One region of the Thermosynechococcus sp. M3746_W2019_013 genome, then DNA from elsewhere that is predicted to be linked to it. Evidence: riboswitches for the same ligand, from Rfam matches in the RefSeq annotation. Region 1 holds a riboswitch; the other holds the start of a gene.

The links. Region 1 has a riboswitch for cobalamin ahead of IGQ16_RS09435 (sirohydrochlorin chelatase). Riboswitches for the same ligand answer to the same signal wherever they lie in the genome.
Region 2: it holds a riboswitch for cobalamin, as region 1 does, so the genes downstream of both, metE (5-methyltetrahydropteroyltriglutamate--homocysteine S-methyltransferase) here and IGQ16_RS09435 (sirohydrochlorin chelatase) in region 1, are expected to answer to the same signal.

What each region holds. Positions count from the first base shown of each region.
Region 1 covers NZ_DVDW01000051.1:28,338-32,060, reverse strand. Annotated here, with positions in the region: gene IGQ16_RS09440 (2-isopropylmalate synthase) at 1-636, opposite strand, end outside; gene IGQ16_RS09435 (sirohydrochlorin chelatase) at 764-1,786, opposite strand; cobalamin riboswitch at 1,819-1,963, opposite strand; gene IGQ16_RS09430 (peptide ligase PGM1-related protein) at 1,996-3,522, opposite strand; gene IGQ16_RS09425 (SUMF1/EgtB/PvdO family nonheme iron enzyme) at 3,606-3,723, opposite strand, start outside.
Region 2 covers NZ_DVDW01000017.1:81,813-85,535, forward strand. Annotated here, with positions in the region: gene metE (5-methyltetrahydropteroyltriglutamate--homocysteine S-methyltransferase) at 1-1,774, opposite strand, end outside; cobalamin riboswitch at 2,059-2,204, opposite strand; partial or broken gene IGQ16_RS03520 (SufE family protein) at 2,434-2,847, shown strand; tRNA gene IGQ16_RS03525 (tRNA-Leu) at 2,885-2,966, opposite strand; gene IGQ16_RS03530 (diflavin flavoprotein) at 3,022-3,723, opposite strand, start outside.

The sequences.
Region 1 (3,723 bases):
AACCGAGATGACGGCGCGATCGATATTGGGCACATTTTCCTTAATGCCTTTGATCAGGGCACCAAACTCGGCGGGGGTGGTGTACCCCACAGTGTCAGGAATGTTGACCGTCGTTGCACCAGCGTCAATGACCCGCTCTAGAACTTCATAGAGAAACTCAGGATCTGAACGCCCAGCATCCTCTGGGGAAAACTCCACATCATCCACAAAAGACTTGGCATAGGCCACCATTTCTTGCGCAATTTCCAGTACTTCAGCGCGGGTTTTCCTGAGCTTGTACTCTAGGTGAATATCGGAGGTGGCAATAAACGTGTGAATGCGAGGATAGTAGGCGGGTTTGAGGGCTTTTGCGGCGGCTTCAATATCTTGGCGGGTGGCACGAGCCAAACCACAAATGACAGGACCGGTTTCAGTGCCTACAGTTTCGGCAATCCGCTGTACGGCTTCAAAGTCGCCAGGGCTGGCAAAGGGAAAACCCGCCTCAATAATATCCACCCCCAGGCGAGCCAGTTGACGGGCGATCGTCAGTTTTTCATCCACATTCAGTGAGGCCCCTGGAGACTGTTCACCGTCCCGCAGTGTGGTATCGAAAATTAACACCCGATCAACGGTCTGGGGAGGATATTTAATGCGCATAGACAAGCCCCATCCAAGCTTGAGAAAGAGTACCAGTCATTTTAACTCTAACATTTTCGCTGGGGAGCAATGGTTAGCTTTTGCGGCGGGAAGCCCTGCGTCTTATCCGCTGGCGGTCGGGAGTCGGTCACGGAACCTGCCAAATGCGTTGGTGATAACTGGGCAAGTGATCTAGGTCCACGCTTGATGCATGGTGATGGGGGTGACCCCCAGGATCGTGGCTGTGGGAGGGGTGCTCATGATCGTGATGATGGTGGTGAAGATGGCCATGGCCTGCCACCAAGCGGAATTTGCAGGTTTCACAGTTCATGGCCACCTGTCCCCCATAGGTCTCAATTTCCCGCCGCCGCGTTAGATAAAACAGTTGCGGATGCAAGCCAATTTCCGGCAGGTTCACGTATTCAACATTGGGATAGGCGGCTTGGGCTTCTGCGGTGAGGGCATAGATTTTCTTGACGAGTGCCCCTGTAAACATAAAGTGGGGTAGGACAATCACGCGGCGGGGGCGGTGAAGATTCGCCCGCGCAAACCCTTCGGGTAGGCGAGGATGGGTGATGCCAATGAAGCACACCTCAACCGTTTGGTACCCACTGCCCTCCCAGAGCATACGGGCTAGCTTAAAGACGTCGCCATTGGCATCGGGATCGCTGGAGCCGCGTCCCACCATTAAGAGAACGGTTTCTTCACGGCCAATGCCTTGGGGGTTAAATTCTGGGAAGTCCAGTAGTTCGAGGCGCGATCGCCAGAGGCTCAAGATTTCTGGGGCAAGGCCATAGGGGCGGCCATAGTGGTAGCGCAACTGCGGAAAAGCACGCCGGGCCCGATCCAACTCGTTCGTAACATCAAATTTATTGTGGCGAGCAGCAAAGAGCAAAATCGGCAGCACTGACAAATCGGTATAACCTGCGGCCGCACATTGGCTCAGAACCTCAAAAATCGAGGGTTCGGTTAACTCCAGAAAACAGGGAAAAACAGGCCGACAGGAATCCAGTTGATAATAGGCTTGGGCAAAGTCCAAAAATGCTTGGCGACCCTCAGCATCACGCGTGCCATGACCAATGAGCAAGAGGGGACGAGGCTGGGGGAGAGGGGGTAAATCGAGACTAAAACCAAGGGGATTGAGAATTGAATCGTTAAGCGCAACAACCACGTTGAAACTCCATGCCCGTGCAACGCAGGCAAATAGAGTGAACCACAGCAAGTAGGCATTCTGGCTGAGGGGAGTTCCCCATCACAGTTGCGGCACAGCACCAGACTTGCACTGGGTTTTCCCTACAGGCTGCTTTTCACAGTGAACGTTGCCAATTCTAACGAGATTCTCAAACCCCTGTCTATGCGGGGGGTAGGCACATTAGGTGCTTATAGCGCCGCGGCATCGAGAACACCAATCGTTTGATTGTAGATGGCTTGGGCTTCTTCGGGGGTGTTGCCAATACTGACAAGTCCAAGCTTACCAAATTCCGAAAGTGCCCCCATGAGGTGAAAGACGGTGCCCGTTTCGGTACTGGAGTCAAAGTGCAAATGGTAGCGAGCAATCATATCCAAGAGATCATTGGGCAAGAGGCCGCGATAGTGGGGCTGGCAGAGGTTATCGGAGGCAATGTAATACTTAGGACGGCGGTGCTTGCTGTAAAACAGTCCAGAGGCTAGCTCATAGTGGCCATCGGTGAGGAATTTTAAGGTCATAAAGGGGTGCGTAGTACCGCCTTTGCGCAGGTTAATTTCAATGGCATAAAGCTCCCAGCCTGCTGTTGTCTGGGTTGCAACAACGTCCACACCAAAACAGCCGATCACTCCCTGCTGTGCCAAGTACGTCCCTACTTTTTGCCCCAGTTGTTGCAGTTGCTGGCGATAGTCGGCATGGGCAGGAAATTCACAGCCAATAAAAATTTGACCTGTGGGGGCATTGAGTAACTGTTCATGGGTCGAAACAATTTCAACACTGCCTTTGGGGGTAATACACCCTTGGACACTGGGCGATCGCTTGACTGTCCCTTCAACAAAGGCTTCGACAATCCCCCCCAGATCTGTAAACCGCTGCCGATAGGAGGCCCAAGTTTCATTGGGAGCTTGAAAGACCATGTCCTCTAGGCTATTCTCAATCCGCTGGAGATGATCGGGGGTATGCGGGCTGCCCAAGGGGCGCAGGGGGCGGAGGTCGAGAAGAGCATTGCCTTCTCCAGAAAAGGCTGCGTTGAGTTTCACCACCAGCCGTTGAAGGTCAGGGCATTTTTCCTGTAGATGAGCGATCGCCCGCACCAGTTCTGGCACCCCCTGCAAAAAGCCACTGCCAATCGGGTGGAGGATTCCCGCTGCTGCAAACAGTTCTCGGCTGCCGGCCTTGGTTCCCCAATAAAGGAGATCCGGATCCGTAGAGTAGAGGGGAACGCCTAAGCGTACCGCCAGTTCCCGCTCCAAAGGGGTGGAGTTAAAACACACCATGTAGGCTTGGTTGGGACGCAGGGCTTGACGAATACGCTCCAAGAGGCGAGGTCGCTCTAAAATTTTTGCGGTGAGGGGTTTATCGGAGCGATCGTAGGTGGCCAGCAAGAGCAGGCGATCGCGGGCATGGGAACTGGGCACCCCCGGCAGTAAATCTAAGTAGTAATCCACAATACTGGGATGCAGGGGTTGGGATGTGACATAGATCATGCGGGTACGCGGATTGCGCAACTGGATCAGCGTATAAAGCTGCCGCTCCTCGTAGTGGGTGTAGCCTGTGATCTTGCCTAGCTCCGGTTGGGGAAAACTGAGGGAAGGCACCACCACAATATCGCGCTCAATGCCGCCGGGGCCTCTGGGCAGTTCCGGGATAAAGGTTTCTGTTCCGTCCCAGCACTCCAAGAGCCGCGTTTGCAGTTGGCGGAACTCCTCGGCGATCGACATCTCTACCTTTCCAGACTATTTTCCCTAGTGTAGAAAGTGCGGGGTCTCTCTCGGATCATTTGACCCCCTTTTTCAAACTTTCTTCACTGAGAAATCAAATTTTCTTGGTGAACATAGCGTGCGCCGGCAAAGACCTCACGGGTGCTGCGGCTATACCAATTGCGAAATGAGGGCCGCTTGAGAATGGGGCGCGTCCAGTGA
Region 2 (3,723 bases), on a different contig from region 1:
TCTTCGCACCGGCTGCTTCCAAATCCGCAACTTCATCTCGCAAAGCAAGGGCAATCTGCATTGCCTGTTCACTGCGAGGAATGTCAGTGCGGGTAAATGACCAGTTAATCATAGTGACAGGCCCAGTCAGCATCGCCTTAACAATTTTGTCGGTGAGGGATTGTGCCACCTTAAACTCGCGAACGGTCATTGGCTGAGTGCGGGCAACGTCACCATAAATAATTGGTGGACGTACACAGCGGCTGCCATAGCTTTGCACCCAACCGTGTTCTGTAAAGGCAAATCCAGAGAGCTGCTGGCCAAAGAACTCGACCATATCGGAGCGCTCAAACTCACCGTGCACCAACACATCTAGACCCACTTCCTCTTGTAACCGGATGCACTTGGCAATTTCCTCATCGATTGCTGCTTCATACTCGGCTTGGGTAATTTCATGCCGTTTTAACTTCACCCGCAGTTGCCTAACCTCGGCGGTTTGGGGAAATGATCCAATCGTTGTCGTTGGAAAGGGCGGCAGGGTTGGCTGGAGTGTTCGACGTTGCTCGTAAGGCAGCGGGCGCTCTAAATCACGCACACTCAGATTGCGAAGCCGCGCCTGTACCGTTGGATTGACAGGGCTAAATTGCTCAAAAGCTTGCCATTGAGCTTGTATGGCTATGAATTCGGGGTTTTTCGTTAAGATTTCGCGATGGGTTCCATCATTGCTATTGAGCACCTGAGCCAAGAGGACTACCTCATCCAGCTTTTGCTCAGCAAAACTCAAGACCTCTCGCAGAGGCTCTGGTAGCTTGACCTCTCGCTTTGCATCATAGGGGACAAATTGCAGGGAAGATGAAGGATGTAGCCGAATATTGGCGGTGATGCTTTGAATCGTTTTCAAGGTTGACAACACCGATTCAGGCCGAATTTTCCAAATATTGCGGCCATCAATAATTCCTACCCCCAACTGCTTATCTGCTGGGAAGCCATGCTGTTGCAGCAGGGCTAGGTTGTGCCCACGGGTAAAGTCTAAACTGATGCATGTCACAGGTAACTCCATCACCCACGGCCAGGCTGCCCCTAGGTCATCAAAGTAGGTCACAAGATGGATCGGTAGGTTGGCTTGACGCAGTGTATCAAATGTGGATTGATAGAAGCTCTTAAGGCTATCAGCGTCTTCTAAGACCAAGGCGGGTTCGTGTATTTGCACTTCAACGACACCTAGATTTTTGAGTTCCCTCAACAGGATGAGATAGCGATCGCCCAAGTAGGAAACAGCTTGCTCTAGGTTCGTCTCTAGCCGACTGAGCCGTAGGAGGGTGAGAGGCCCCAGCACGATTGGAACGGCGCGATCGCCCAAGAGGGTTTGAGCACGACGAACAGTTTCTAGGAAATCACTGAAGTCAGTTGGTTGAAAAGACTCACTAATTTCAGGTACTAAATAGTGATAGTTGGTATCAAACCACTTAGTCATCTCAAGGGCTGGAATACCATCCTTGCCCCTTGCCATTGCAAAGTATTGATCCAGACCTGTAAAAGAGCGGTACCGCTCTGGAATGATGCCAAGCCGGATGCTCCAATCTAAAACAGAATCGTAAAGACTCAAATCACCAATACCAATGCGATCAATGCCCGCCTCAAGCTGCTTTTGCCAATTCTGCAATTCAATGTCTTGCGCTTTTTTGAGCAAAGCTTCTGCATCCAGTTGATTGCTCCAAAAGGCTTCTAGGGCCTTTTTTAACTCACGGTTTTTGCCAATACGGGGATAGCCTAGGGTTGCGGTTTGAATGTTCATCGTTTGCCTAACCTAAATTGTGTAGAATTGTGTAAGTCCAATGGAGAAGCTAGCTGCTTCCGGATTCAGAAACAGCGCCATTCAGGAACTCGCGGAGATGGCTAACTAAAATCCGCGAAAAGTCGGCAAAAAGCTAGTTGCCACCTTTACACCAGCAGCACTACTCCCTAGCAGCAGTTGGTTAAACTCAGATAGTTTGGCCTCGGGGGGTCAAAGCTTGAAGTTCGACAGTAATAGAAATCAAAAAAACTTGCTTTTATCATCTGTACCTCGCAGATGTTGACGTATCGGGTTGACCACTCGGCGGGCATTCTGACTTAGAGAGGGATATCTCTCCTCACAGCTGCGGGACAGCGGCAGATTCACACTGCACTTTCCCCCTTACGTCTGATGGCTGATCCCCACCAGAACCGAGCAACTAAGTGAACCATAGCATAACCCAGCGGGGATATCAAAGCAAATCCCAAGGAAGCCAGCTCTTGCTCAACAGAAGTAACAACTTTGGGTGATGAATCCGGATCTGGGAATGTCATTGTAGGTTTTAAGTTTAGCCCAGGCAGCCGATGGGGGGTCACAGGGGGTCTCCCTAGGCAAGTGAAGGTATAATCGAAGTGAAAATGATTTTCACTTTCTGTCGCCAGCTCGTTGCTAGAATCGCCATGTCACCTTTTTTCCAGCCCTTGCCTCCCCGTCTTGAGCAGATTGTCCAACGTTTTCAACAGATCCCAGAGCAGCGACGGCGCTATGAGTATCTACTTTCATTTGCGAGGTGCCTACCCCCTTTCCCTGAGGAGCAAAAGGTACCGGAAAATAAAGTTCCCGGCTGCGTCTCTCAGGTATATGTGACTGCTAGTTTGCAGGAGGGGAAAGTGATCTTTCAGGGAGATTCTGACTCCCAGCTCACTAAGGGATTAGTGGGGCTGTTAATCGAGGGGGTAAATGGCTTGACTCCGGCAGAAATCCTCCAGTTAAAGCCTGATTTTATTCAGCGAACGGGCCTCGAAATTAGCCTAACCCCCTCGCGGGTGAATGGTTTTTACAACATTTTTCGATTTATACAAAAGAAAGCAATTGCCTATTATTTGCAGGAGTCTGGATCAGATTCTAGAGTGCGGACGGAGGGACTTGAACCCACACACCTTGCGGTACTAGAACCTAAATCTAGCGCGTCTGCCAATTCCGCCACGTCCGCAGCAAACCTAGTTTAGCGCAATTTTAGCCGGGGGCGATCGCCCCCCTCGTCGAGTTTAGTAATGGTTCCCTACTTTGCGATGGTGAACAGCGGTCATGCCATCGGGCTTGGAAACGCGGCCACTGTCAACGGTGCTATAGACAATCCAGTGATCGTGGGCATCCAGACGACTGACAACAGTGCATTCCAGATAGGCAAGGGCGTCGGCCAAAATCGGACTGCCATTACTGGCGGGATAGGTTTTCACATGGGCAAAGCGATCGGCCCCTGGGGGGAATCGTTTCAGGAAATGGCGCATCAGGGGTTGGTAGTTCCCCTCTTCGAGAACGTTGAGGACAAAGGTATCCCCCACATGCAGAAATGACTCAATTGCCCGATCCTTGGCCACGGCAATGGAAACCCCCAAGGGTTCGGTACTGGCCTGCGCTACCCAAGAGGCCAACATGGCACTGTTAATGGCGCCTTTTTGGGCTGTGATAATGTACAGGCCGCCACTGAGGCGACCAAGGGCCTTATCGAGATCAGTGTTTAGGGCCTTCATTTGCTTGACTGTGCGATCGCGCAACAGCCATTGACCCATGTCAGTGCCTGCTTCTTCCGCCTGTTGAAAGAGGGCATCGGTGGGGGTGGCGGTTACCTGAATCACTGGAAATGAGGGCACTAGACCGGCATCCCGAAATTGGTTGAGCAGCGGATAGGCGGGTTCAGCATCGGCCACGCCACTTTCAAAGACACCAATGGCCTGTTTGGCGTGGGC